4 regions of the Psychrobacillus sp. MER TA 171 genome follow, and region 2 is predicted to be linked to each of the others. Evidence: riboswitches for the same ligand, from Rfam matches in the RefSeq annotation. Region 2 holds a riboswitch; each other region holds the start of a gene.

Region 1 (3,169 bases), on a different contig from region 2:
GGTTACGAAGACGATAGATTTTTAAGTAATTCTGATAATTTCCAGTATATATCCATAGGTGTAATTTTAAATATAGATGACTCTGTTCTATCTTTTATTGATGAGCCACCTCTATGTGCATATGAAAGAAATGACCACGGTGTCTTCTATAAAATAGAAGATTACGATTGGGAGTCTTACTTAGCTTAGGAGGGGATTTATATGAACATTGCTCAATTAAAAAAAGTACTATTTAAGCAAGCTACCATTTTTGAGACGGGTGGTTATCGACCAACGGAAGAATTAGGAGAGAGCTGGATTGGAAAGGTCATGTGGGGAAAAGAAGAAAATATACCTTCACAGTACGAGCCTTTAAGTACAATTTTTTTAAACAATCTCCCTTACGTACCGGAGGAATTGGAAAATATTCAACTAATCACCATTTATATGGACTTTAATGTATATGATCATTTAAATGATGATAACCTAGCGCCTTTTTTTATTATCAATTGCTATACAAGCTTCAATGGATTACAAAAAATAAATAACCAATCTGCGAGGATAAAGTCTTTTCCGTTACAGCCAAGATTGGTTAAGAACGATACTCCTGCCTGGGATTCTGAAGATATAGAAACGGAAGTCCAAGATGAGATTTTACGTCTTGAATTGGAGGAGGATATTGAATATTACGATGACATCGTGGAGGATATCTATCCTATGCATAAGATCGGTGGGTACCCCACTTATACACAGAGTGGAGTTTCATACGGTGAAGAATATCCATTTGTTTTTCAAATAAGCTCCGATCCGAAGGCACAATTCAATATAGTTGATAGTGGTAGTTTTTATTTTTTCTTTAATCAACGCAAACAAGATTGGATTGTATACTGTGATTTTTATTAATAGCAGGTAAAAAAGTAGTAATGGATTAAAGCTCATTTCAGTAAAAGTTTTTTTATATTATTATTTATCTCAAAATGTTTTGATTCAATTATTCCCTTTGTTTTTAGATATATTAAGAAGATGGAGCGAATTTCAGTTGTACACAACTAAGAGAGGGTGTTCTTTTTGACTGGATGGAAAGAAGAAAATAAACCAAATATCCTGAAAACAGCACGAGAACAATCAAAAGCAACGAAAAAATACTAAAAGAAGTACGAGAAACGATTGAAAAAAACAATGATGAAAACAAAAAATCGCGATGAAAAACTACTATATTAAGCTTTTTTAAGGTTAAAGTTGTGTTTTATATATTATAAAGAAGTCTTTACCAATCAACCATGAACCTTTTCTAATTATTGATTGAAGTGGCAGGCGGAGCGATAAGACCTCACAGCCACGCGCGTAAGCGATGGGTGAGGGCTTATCGCTCCCCCCCGCGGAAAGCGTCCGCCAGAGCGGAAATCTATTCTACTTTCCACATTTAAAAGCATATAAACTTCAATATTCTTTATTAATCGTTCGTATTGTTGAAATGTATAAAATGTATGCTTTTTCAAATACCGACTTCAACTCGACAACATCTAAATATAAGGTATAATAAATGCAAGAAACAATAGAATAACATTTGCTTAAAGGTGCTCTAGTTATCGGTTACTAGAGTTAAAAGGGAAGCTGGTTAAAGTCCAGCGCGGTCCCGCCACTGTAAGTGATGCATATGCATCATAAGCCAGAAAACCTGCCTTTACGTACACACCCATTACCTACGCGGATAGGTCTGGTGTAGGTCCGCTTTCGGTTTTTCGTGGCTGATTTATACCTATCTATCTCTCATCCTAGGATGGGGGATTTTTTGTTGTCTATATTTAGGAGGAATAAAGGATGAAGAAACTGTGGTTAATTATTGGAATGACCTTGCTGATTTTAGGTGGTTGTAATGAGCAAGAGACACTTCCAACAGAAAAAGAAAGTAGCCAAGAAATTGGTAACTCAGAAACGGCATTCCCACTTACACTGACGGATGCAGTAGGACAAGAAATTACGCTAGAGGAAGCTCCGACATCCATTATATCTATGATTCCGAGTAACACGGAAATTCTATTTGCTTTAGGGCTAGATGATGAAATTATCGGTGTAAATGATTATGAGAGCTACCCTAAGGAAGCCTTAGAAAAAGAAAAAATTGGTGGCATGGAGTATAACATTGAAAAAATTATCTCTTTAAGTCCGGATATCGTATTCGCTCATGAATCCATTGTTTCAATGGCAGAGTCAGGATTACAGCAGCTTCGAGATGCTGGTGTAAAGGTATATGTTGTACAGGATGCAAAGGATTTTAACTTAACCTATACAACTATTGAACAAATTGGCCGAGCAACGGGGAAATATGAGGAATCACAAGCCGTTATAGAGGATATGAAGGCAAAGGTTGATGAAATTCAAGAAAAAGTTGCAAAAGTAGAGACAAAGAAAACAGTATTCGTAGAAACTTCCGATGTACCAGAAATCTATACTCCTGGTAATGGGACATTTATGCAAGAAATTTTGACGATGGTCAATGCAGAAAACATTATGGCCGATCAAGATGGCTGGTTTCAAGTTAACCCAGAGGAAATAGTAAGCCGTAACCCAGATGTAATGTTAATCACCTATGACTACGTGGAAGGAATTGTAGAAAAGGTGAAGCAGCGTGATGGCTTTGACACAGTGACTGCCATTCAAAACGATGAGGTGGTACAAGTGGATGAGGATGCAACGAGTCGTCCAGGTCCACGTTTAGTAGAAGGCCTAGAGGAAGTGGCTAAGGCTATTTATCCGGAGGCATTTAGTGAGTAAATCAATGATCGGTTATATCTTGTCACTGGCTACGTTAATCGTAGCCATTTGGCTAGGTGTGTCGGTCGGATCTGTAAAGGTACCGATCAGTACTTTATGGGATACGGGTACAGATGCGATTGCAACAAATATCGTCTGGAAGATTCGCATGCCGCGAGTTATACTCGCAGGATTAGTCGGAGCATCCCTGGCAATAGCGGGAGCAGCTTTTCAAAGTCTGCTTAAAAATCCGCTAGCCGATCCTTATACATTGGGAGTGTCGTCCGGAGCATCAGTTGGTGCAGTGGCTACACTCTTTTTTGGAATATCAGTACCTTTTTTAGGAATGTTCACCTTGCCTGTTTTCAGTATGGCAGGGGCGTTAATCACTATGCTGATCGTCATATCCTTTGCGAAGCTTGTTGATCGAGCGATG
Region 2 (3,169 bases):
TTTTTTCTTTCTTCATTTTCTCGAAAATGTCGCTCATCTTTCCTTCAAGCTCTAGACCGTTATAAAAAATCATGTCAGCATCCTCTAATATTTGTAAGTCTCCTTGAGTCGCCTTATAAAGATGTGGATCTACTCCTGGTCCCATCAAGGATTTAACTTCTACCATATCCCCGGCTATCGTCTTTACGGCATCAGCAACCTGACCTGTAGTTGTAACTACTAGTGGTTTATCAGCTTCCGCCTTTCCATTGTTTTGGTCATTACATCCAGCCAATAAAACTACAGCAAAAAATAATAAAAATAATTTTTTCATTTACTACACTCCTTTTCCTTTGTTATAAATTATTTCCTCAGGGAAACTTTTAGAATAAAAAAATATAAATTTCTTAAAAGATAATTATTTTCCCTTAGGAAACATTTGTTCATTAGGTTAACTCATCTTTTTAGAATTGTCAAATTAATTTATGCAAAATTGGAAAAAATGTGATTGTCTATTTTTATGAGTTAGAGTGGTAGAAATTTAATTAGGCTAAACTGAAATTTTCGTATGTCTTTATGTCAAAGTGCTATACTGTATAAACAATGATAGTGGGGAGGTAATGTAATGCAATATTCAAAATCTAAAATGGAAGAGCTTGTTAAGTTCAGTCCTGATTTAGCTAAAAGATTAAAGGAAGTAATGAAGGAGCATGATTTAGAAAAAAGCTTTGCTCTGAAGGCTTTGTATCATTCAGAGGTTAAAGATGGCGGTAAATATCAAAGGGATTATCAAGATCTATAGGAATTAGCGAACCAAATGACTAACGTCATTGGTTCGCTTTTTTAAAAGAGTCAATTTCATAATTCTATTTTAAAAAGCCAAACATGAACAATTAGTAAAAACAGTGATTTATATATGCTTTTATATGTGTAGAAGCAGAATTGATTTCCGCGCCAACCCGACGCTTTCTCGCGGGGTGAGCGATAAGCCATCACCCATCGCTTGCGCGCGTGGTTGTGATGTCTTATCTGTCTCCCTCATCTCGCTGGAGTCGCCGCCTGTCGCTACAATTAATACGGTTCGTGTTAATTGGTAAAGCTCTATTTATGAAATTGACTGACATATGTATTCTATTTATTCCTGCTCTATTCCAGCAATCTCTTGTTTAATCTGACGGTGTGCAACATTTAAGTGGTGAAGAAAAAGATTTCTTTCTTCTATACTCCATACTGAGTTAAGCTCAATTTCTTTTTTCATTTCCTCAAAGGTAGACTGTAGAGATATCGAGGTACTTGCAACCTGGTTTGTCATTAATACTTGCTTAAATTGCTCCATAAAAATCTCTTTTCTCATTTCCAAAATCCTTTCGTTTTTAACATAAAAAGCATCCTCTTTTTTATAAAAGAGGATGCTTGGTTAGTATGATTTAATAGTCAGTACGCTAGGAAACAAATAAAAACCACGATTAAATAAGGAGTCTGTTCGCTCCAGTGGATTTTAGTATGTCTTTTCGTACGGCAGTATTTTCAAGCTTTGCTTGTCATAGTTACACTTAGCACCTCCTATCCTCGTAGGGTCGTGGTGTGTACTTGAAATAGGCAGGTCTCCTGGCTCATGGTCATCGCGTTACCTTCCTTCCCGTAGTATCCATACATACAGTGGTTTATAAAGTATTGCTCACATTTACAGTTGCGGGACAGCGTCGGTCTTTCACCGAACTTCCCTTTTAAGTTCTTTTGCAATTAAAAGAACACCTAAATCTACACATTATTTAATTGTTCTTTCACTATAACATAAAAAAAGTTAGTCAATATAGCAAATTTGGATAAGTCGTGGACTGCTTCTCTTTTTATAATCAAGTGGAGAGGTGAGGTAAATGAGTAGTTTAAAGGACCCATATCGGCTGTATATTTATATTTGCTTTCTATCGCAATTATTTTTTACTTTTATATTTACAGTCAGTTTGTTGTATCAAGTAAGCGTTGTTAAGCTGGATCCGTTGCAACTAGTTTTAGTGGGAACTGTGTTGGAGATAACCGTATTTCTCTTTGAGATTCCAACTAGTATCGTGTCTGATTTAAAGAGCCGGAAGCTATCCGTTATCATTGGTTACTTTCTAATAGGAGTTGGTTTTTTATTAGAGGGCTTGTTTCCTTTTTTTATTACGGTTTTATTGGCTCAAGTGGCATGGGGGATAGGGTATACCTTTACTAGCGGGTCATTGCAAGCCTGGATAGCTGATGAAATAGGAGAAGAAAAGGCCTCATCTGCATATATGAGAGGAGCTAAGGCTGGTAACCTTGGCCAATTAGTTGCCATTCCGTTAAGCGTATTAATCGGCTCCTACCTAATCCATCTACCGATTATAGTAGGAGGATTATGTATGATTGGTTTAGCTGTTTTACTAATATTCTTTATGCAAGAGAATCATTTTAAACCTTTGAAAAGAAGCGAAACAGTTGGTGCATGGGAGACAATGAAGGAGAACTTAGATAAAATCATTCTTTTCTCCAGAACTAGCTTTATACTTCGTATGCTATTTCTAATCGCTCTGTTTATAGGTTTTTATAGTGAAGGTTTCGATCGTCTGTGGCTTCCTCATCTATTAGAAATGGCTGAAATAACTACCTTGTCCAATGAACGACTGGTGCTATTAACTGGAGGAATTCAATTAGTTGTCGTGCTGCTGTCATATATGTTGCTTCACTTTTTAAATAAAAGTACGATTTATCAAGAATTGCACCGAATATATATCGCTCTTTTTATTGGTTGCTCCAGTATAGTGGTAGCATTAATAGGCTTTGCATTTTCGAGCTATATTATTGGTTTGTTTATTTGCTATGTAATAATCCAAGTTAGTCGGAAGGTAATGTCCCCATTAGAGGACATTTGGTTAAATAAAATCATACCAGACTCTTCTACTCGGGCAACATTTTTCTCTGTAAAAGGGCAGGTGGATGCAGTTGGGCAAATAAGCGGTGGACCTGTTATTGGGTATATTGCCACAACCCTTACTATTAAGACTGCAATTATAGTAAGTGCGCTTATTTTAAGTCCAGTTCTATTTTTTTACCGTTCTCTTCTAAAGAAGGGTGTGCAGAAATAGTGGTAATTCGAAAAAAAGCAGTAGCTTATCTATTAAATTAAAGTTTCTATCATTTTTCTTTAATAGGAAGGTAAATCTCCATA
Region 3 (3,169 bases), on a different contig from region 2:
AGGCGATTAAACAGGCAAGAGAAACTAATGAAATTGAAAAGATTAATCTCTCCGTAGTATCTAGTAATGAGTCTGCAAAAAATTTATACCTGCAGCTAGGATTTAAAGTATTTGGAACAGAAGAAATGGCTTTAAAGGAAAGAGATGTTTATTACGAGGAACATCATATGACCCTTATATTAAAATAAAGGAGAGATAGTATGGAGGAAAAGACAAGTAAACAAAAGGATAATACCAAGCTGCCTATGATACAAACACCAATACGTTCTATTTTTGAAAAGTTTTCTAGAGAAAAGGATGCTTCTTTAATATACGGGGACCCAATTATTATGGACAATAAACGGATTCTGCCAGTAGCCAAAGTGAACTACTTCGTAGGTGGAGGAGGAGGCGGTGGATTTACAGACGAGCAAAATGCTAGTGGTCAAGGAGAAGGAGCAGGTGGTGTATTTTCGATTAAACCAGTTGGAGTTTATGAAATCACCGAGGAAAATGTAAAATTCAAGCCTATACTTCCGATTAATCAATTACTTACTGTGTTCTCCATTATCACCTTAGGTCTTGCCTTCCTATTAAAGAAAAGTCGAAAATAAGTTCTTTAAATAGCTTAATAGAAAAACGCTACCTTTTAAATTTAGTGGGTAGCGTTTTTTCTATTCTTTAACCATTGAACAAGCGTTAGCAATAGCATGGCAAAAATTGCGCCACTTGTATCTAATAGAACATCCTGAAAGAGTGCAGATCGTCCACTCGTAAAGGATTGATGGAATTCATCTGCTGCTCCTAGAAAAAAGGTAATCAGTATGGCCAACAGCTTTCTGTACTTTTTTTTCGGTAAAGCAATATAAATGGCTAATCCAATCAAACCAAAATAAAAAAAGTGCGTTCCTTTTCTGATTAAAAATTCAACAAATGCATAGTAGCCACGTTCCTCGACAGAGACATAAAATCCCCAATATGGAATATGAAATAAAGACAAAAAGGATTCCAATGGCTTGTTGGGAAGCCAGTTTTTAAGCACAGCCTCTAAAGATTGCTGCTCGGAAGTTTGACCCGAAGCAATAAATACAAAGAGAATTAAAAGTAATAGTGGGATATATTTTTTCATATAAAAACAGTAGCATAAACTGAACAAGAAACAAACTAATTACTAGTTTTAACACTAGATAACCATTTCTATCCCAAAATGATACGCTATGGTACACTTACGATAAGTGAATAATTTATTGCAGGGAAAAGGTGCTGACTTGTCAGCTTAATTGGGAATTCGGTGAAAAACCGAAGCTGTATCCGCAACTGTAAATGCAGATGAAATAAGAAAAATACCACTGTCGGCTAGAAGTCGATGGGAAGGTTCTTAGAGTAAAATGATGCATGAGCCAGGAGACCAGCCTTTTCTTGAACGTATAAATACTCTTCGGAAGTTAAGGGGTTGTACGGCACGTGTCTATTTTTTCGATTGAATTTATAAAACGATAAATAGTATTGCGCCGCCCTTTTTGGGGTGGCGTTTTTTGTGCTGTAAGAGGTCGAGTATTGTATTGCATATGTTCACATTTACTAGGAAGGGAGGGGAAAAGGTGAAAAAGGACATGCGTTATATTTGTTATCCGTTTATGAGAGAGAAGCCTTCTACAGTAGACTTTGAGATTCGAACGGACTCACTGACGACACGTATCGGCTTGGCTGCTTCTTTAACAAAAGATATTCCAAGAGTATATGAGGACCTTATGTATTTGGCCCCGATGGCATACCACTTAAATGGGTCTGTCAGAGGGAAGCTCGCGATCCATGAAGAAGATTTACAAATCCTCAGCGATATGTACGATTCCTACGTAAGCGAAGTAGAAGGAAGAGTAGATATATTCGTACTTCCACAAGGTTCAACGGTTGCTTGTGAGTTGCACGTATGTCGAAGTGAAGCAAAAAAGTCGGTCAGAGCTTTACATAAAGTCTCTTTAGAAAGAGAAGTACCTGAGATTTTATTTGACTACACGCAGCTATTAGCAAATGTATTGTTTGCAATGGCGGTATATGTAAATAAGTATCATGGAGTTGACGAGATTCAATTTGTCAGTAAATCATATCCCATGAGAAAAAAGAAAGAATTGGGGGATTAACATATGAATAAACAATTAAGAAATTGGTTAGCGGTACTAATACTTTCTATCTTACTTGTAGGCTGCCAAGAGGCTGAAAAGAATACAGCTGTTGAAACAGATTCTGTACAAGAAGTAAAGGAATACACTGTAACGGACGATATGGGGAACGAAATTACATTTGAAGAAGTTCCCGACTCGGTTGTGTCTCTACAACCAAGCAACACAGAAATTCTATTTGCCCTTGGCGTGGGAGATAAAATAGTGGGAGCTACAGAGTATGATACCTATCCAGAAGAAGCACTGGAAATTGAAAGAATTTCCGATTCTATGAGCTTTAATGCAGAACGGATTTTAGAGATAAGCCCAGATGTAGTGATAGCGTATACCACCGGTTCTGAGGAAGAGCTTAAAGTGTTGGAAGATGCGGGTTTAGACGTTTTTGTCATTCAATCGGCACTGTCATTTGAAGACGTCTATGGTGATATTGAACAGTTGGCCGCAGTAATGGGAGTTGAGGATAAAGGAATAAACCTTGTTAACTCTATTAAAACTACTATTCAAAGTGTTGAGGACAAAGTATCGGGTGTAGCTAATCAGAAACAAGTTTATTTTGAGATAAGCCCCTCTCCTGAAATTTTTACAACTGGTAAAAATACGTTTCAACAAGAAGTTTTGAATAATGCTTCTGTTGTGAACATTTTTGGAGACCAAGAGGGATGGATTAAATTATCTGAGGAAGATGTCATTAAGAAAAATCCTCCGATTATCTTAACTACCGTAAATTATGTAGAAGATCCAATTGGTGAGATTAAGGCTCGTCCAGGCTGGAACCAGCTAGAGGCTGTACAAAACAACGCCATCTTCCAATTAGATTCGGACATAATGTCTCGCCCTGGTCCACGAATTGGTGAAGCTGTGGAACTAGTAGCCAAAACCGTTTATCCAGAATTATTTAAATAAAGTAAAGGATGGTCTCGTTTTGAGGAGGCCATCTTCTTTTATTTTAAAACAGGTACCTTGCAATGGATAATAGTGTTATGGTATAGTACTATTTAATGAATAGTACC
Region 4 (3,169 bases), on a different contig from region 2:
CATAAAAAAACTTTGTTGGGGGTGGAGGGCACTGACTATAATTTTTGAGACAGGAATAAAACACCCTATCATGCAGCCAATTGACGGTATTGAACCCGCGATTGGCTGTTTGTTTTCGTTTGAATCATGGATTAAGTGAGTGATATTGTTGGTCTACCCCATTTAGTTCAGTGCAATTTTATTTATGTAGAATAGTGAGGTTTTTAATCTACGGTGGGGTTGCTACAAGAAGGATTAACGCAAAAACGCCGGAATATCGAGCAAAAAGGATGAATTAAAGGAAAAAGGGTAGTATTCAACCGAGTTGGAGAAAGGGATATCAGGAGATCCGAGCTTTCAATTATTAATTTATTAAAAAACAGATAGGAACAAATTGGATGGTTATGTTAAGATTTGAATAAGAATGTGAAGGTTTTCACTTAAACTAAAGATAATAACAAATACATTATTGATTATAATGAACTTGTAAAAGAGGAACTTACAAAAGAGGAATACATGCCGCAGTTTGGTACAAATGGAACTAGTACGTGGTATGCTACTTTAGGAAATAGTGAAACTTCCGGAAAGCATTATTTGGTTGGAGCGGGTACTAGTACGCAGTTTTCAACTTATGGGCCAGCTGAGCAAAGAAGGATGATAGTTTATGATCCGAACTGGAATATAATATCTACAGTTAAGGGTAACGAAGGTGGCATTGTTATGGTTACAAAGGCAAGAGTAACTGGTGAACATCGCTTTTATCTTCAAAACATGAGTGCATCAAGTAATTTCTATAGATGTGAAGTAAAATTTTAATACATTATCAGACAAAAGGCGTCCAAAAGAAATTTGGATGCTTTTTGTATTTAATGAATAAATATACATATTTTTTATAGTGAACTGTACAAGGACAAGAATCTTCATTCACTTTAATAAAAAGATAGTAGATGCTACATAGGTATTTTTCGTTATTTAGTATGAATGTTCTTGTCCTAAGTAAATGGAAGTTGTTGATGTGGCTTTGAAATAAATTAGATAATTTACAATAAAGATTGATCATTTATAATCTAAATTTAGTGTTTTCATTTTTTAAATAGAAAATATTAAAATGCCTTAAAAAATATTGCAAATTTTAAGAATATTTGATATGTTGAAATAGAAAATTGAATAGGTGTAGAAATAGGTGCCGCTTAGTATTGACTATTCGGCTTAATAGGGAAGTTCGGTTAGAGTCCGACGCTGTCCCGCAACTGTATATGGGAGCGATTCGAAAAAGCCACTGTTTTCTTAAAGAGAAGATGGGAAGGTACGAAAAGCGATGATCATAAGCCAGGAGACCTGCCTATTTTAGCATGCATCAATACCTACGAGGATAGGGGGTGTTAAGTGCGAGAGTTATGGGCGTGTTTTCTTATTAAACATGTTTATTAAAGTATTCCTTCGTGTCTTAACAACTTCTTAAAAGAAGTTGTTTTTTTATTGTTTATTTTTTTAAACAATCGAATTGAAAATGAGGATTATTTTCTTTCACTAGCATATTTGTTTGTGGAAACATGAAAAACTTAAGCGAAAAGAGTAATTTTATAGCTTTTTGTAAGGGCTTTCAAGTGCTAAAAATGTAAATGGGGATGGGAGGAAGAGAAATGGAAACCGAAACCGAACAGAAATATTATCCTGGCCTCGACGGTGTAGTCGCGGCGGAAACGGAAATTTCGTTTCTAGATACAGTACAAGGCGAAATTGTTATTCAAGGATATGATCTAATTGAGTTATCGAAGACAAGCCAATATTTAGATATTGTTCACCTTTTACTAGAAGGGGAAATTCCAAATACAGTAGAAAAAGTTGCTTTGGAAGAAGTATTAAAAGGTGAATATGATGTACCAAAGGAAATATTAGATATCTTTACGCTATTACCTAGCAATACTCATCCAATGGACGCTTTGCGTACGGGGCTTTCTTCTCTTGCAGGGTTTGATCAAGAAATCGATGATTGCACGGTGGAAGCAAATTTGAAAAAGGCATACAAACTATTGGGAAAGGTTCCTAATCTAGTTGCAAATAGCTATAGAGTCATCCAGAAAGAAGATGTAATAGCACCTCTTCGAGAATTGTCGTATAGTGCAAACTTTTTTTATATGCTAACAGGGAAAAAACCTACCCCCTTAGAAGAAAAGATATTTGACCGTTCGCTTGTTTTATATAGTGAGCATGAGATGCCCAACTCGACCTTTACAGCAAGAGTGATCGCCTCCACAAAATCCGACATGTACGGAGCACTCACTGGCGCAGTGGCTTCCTTGAAAGGTAATTTGCATGGTGGAGCAAACGAAGCAGTCATGTACATGTTGTTAGAAGCAAAAACGGTAGCGGAATTTGAAAAAGTGCTTAAAGCAAAACTAGCAAATAAAGATCGAATTATGGGATTTGGTCACCGAGTTTATATGAAAAAAATGGATCCTAGAGCGACTATTATGAAAGATGCTTTACGTCAATTGTGTGAGGTAAAGGGAGATGATCTTCTTTATCAAATGTGTGAAGCTGGGGAAAGAATAATGGAAAGAGAAAAAGGTATCTACCCAAATCTTGACTATTATGCAGCACCCGTATATTGGATGCTTGGTATTCCGATTCCTCTATATACACCAATTTTCTTTAGTTCTAGAACAATAGGATTATGCGCACATGTTATGGAACAGCATGCACATAATCGATTATTCCGTCCAAGAGTGCATTATACAGGCGAGCGACGCGCCATTATTATCAACCAATAGACAAATAGTAGCTTAAGCACGCCGCCAAGTGGATGTTCTGCAAAACATCCACTACAATTTTAAACTAATATCATCAGGAAGGAAAGATGAACTTGTTATATATAAATGATCGAACGAAGACGGATAGTTTACTAGAGGAAATAGCGGATTATGTTTTGCATAAGGACATAGTAAGCACCGAAGCTTTTCAAACAGCCCAGTACGTATTATTAGACACGGTTGGATGCGGTATTCTCGCACTCAATTACCCGGAATGCACAAAGCTATTAGGTCCTGTTGTGCCAGGAACGGTTGTTCCTAATGGATCTAGAGTACCGGGTACCTCCTTTGTACTTGATCCAGTAAAAGGGGCTTTTAATATTGGGTGTATGATCAGATGGCTAGATTTTAATGATACATGGTTAGCAGCAGAGTGG

What was found. Region 2 has a riboswitch for cobalamin ahead of M3627_RS11365 (hypothetical protein). Riboswitches for the same ligand answer to the same signal wherever they lie in the genome.
Region 1: it holds a riboswitch for cobalamin, as region 2 does, so the genes downstream of both, M3627_RS00075 (ABC transporter substrate-binding protein) here and M3627_RS11365 (hypothetical protein) in region 2, are expected to answer to the same signal.
Region 3: it holds a riboswitch for cobalamin, as region 2 does, so the genes downstream of both, M3627_RS05520 (hypothetical protein) here and M3627_RS11365 (hypothetical protein) in region 2, are expected to answer to the same signal.
Region 4: it holds a riboswitch for cobalamin, as region 2 does, so the genes downstream of both, mmgD (citrate synthase) here and M3627_RS11365 (hypothetical protein) in region 2, are expected to answer to the same signal.

What each region holds. Positions count from the first base shown of each region.
Region 1 covers NZ_JAMAWN010000001.1:13,819-16,987, forward strand. The annotation lists partial or broken gene M3627_RS00065 (immunity protein Imm33 domain-containing protein) at 1-189, shown strand, start outside; gene M3627_RS00070 (DUF1963 domain-containing protein) at 202-882, shown strand; cobalamin riboswitch at 1,538-1,679, shown strand; gene M3627_RS00075 (ABC transporter substrate-binding protein) at 1,801-2,754, shown strand; gene M3627_RS00080 (iron ABC transporter permease) at 2,759-3,169, shown strand, end outside.
Region 2 covers NZ_JAMAWN010000010.1:110,872-114,040, reverse strand. The annotation lists gene M3627_RS11375 (metal ABC transporter solute-binding protein, Zn/Mn family) at 1-313, opposite strand, end outside; gene M3627_RS11370 (hypothetical protein) at 605-781, shown strand; gene M3627_RS11365 (hypothetical protein) at 1,115-1,333, opposite strand; cobalamin riboswitch at 1,561-1,753, opposite strand; gene M3627_RS11360 (MFS transporter) at 1,857-3,086, shown strand; gene M3627_RS11355 (AraC family transcriptional regulator) at 3,136-3,169, opposite strand, start outside.
Region 3 covers NZ_JAMAWN010000004.1:59,571-62,739, forward strand. The annotation lists gene M3627_RS05505 (GNAT family N-acetyltransferase) at 1-188, shown strand, start outside; gene M3627_RS05510 (GerW family sporulation protein) at 201-593, shown strand; gene M3627_RS05515 (VanZ family protein) at 635-1,108, opposite strand; cobalamin riboswitch at 1,221-1,410, shown strand; gene M3627_RS05520 (hypothetical protein) at 1,581-2,120, shown strand; gene M3627_RS05525 (ABC transporter substrate-binding protein) at 2,124-3,062, shown strand.
Region 4 covers NZ_JAMAWN010000007.1:29,844-33,012, forward strand. The annotation lists gene M3627_RS08385 (hypothetical protein) at 496-795, shown strand; cobalamin riboswitch at 1,144-1,339, shown strand; gene mmgD (citrate synthase) at 1,623-2,753, shown strand; gene M3627_RS08395 (2-methylcitrate dehydratase) at 2,840-3,169, shown strand, end outside.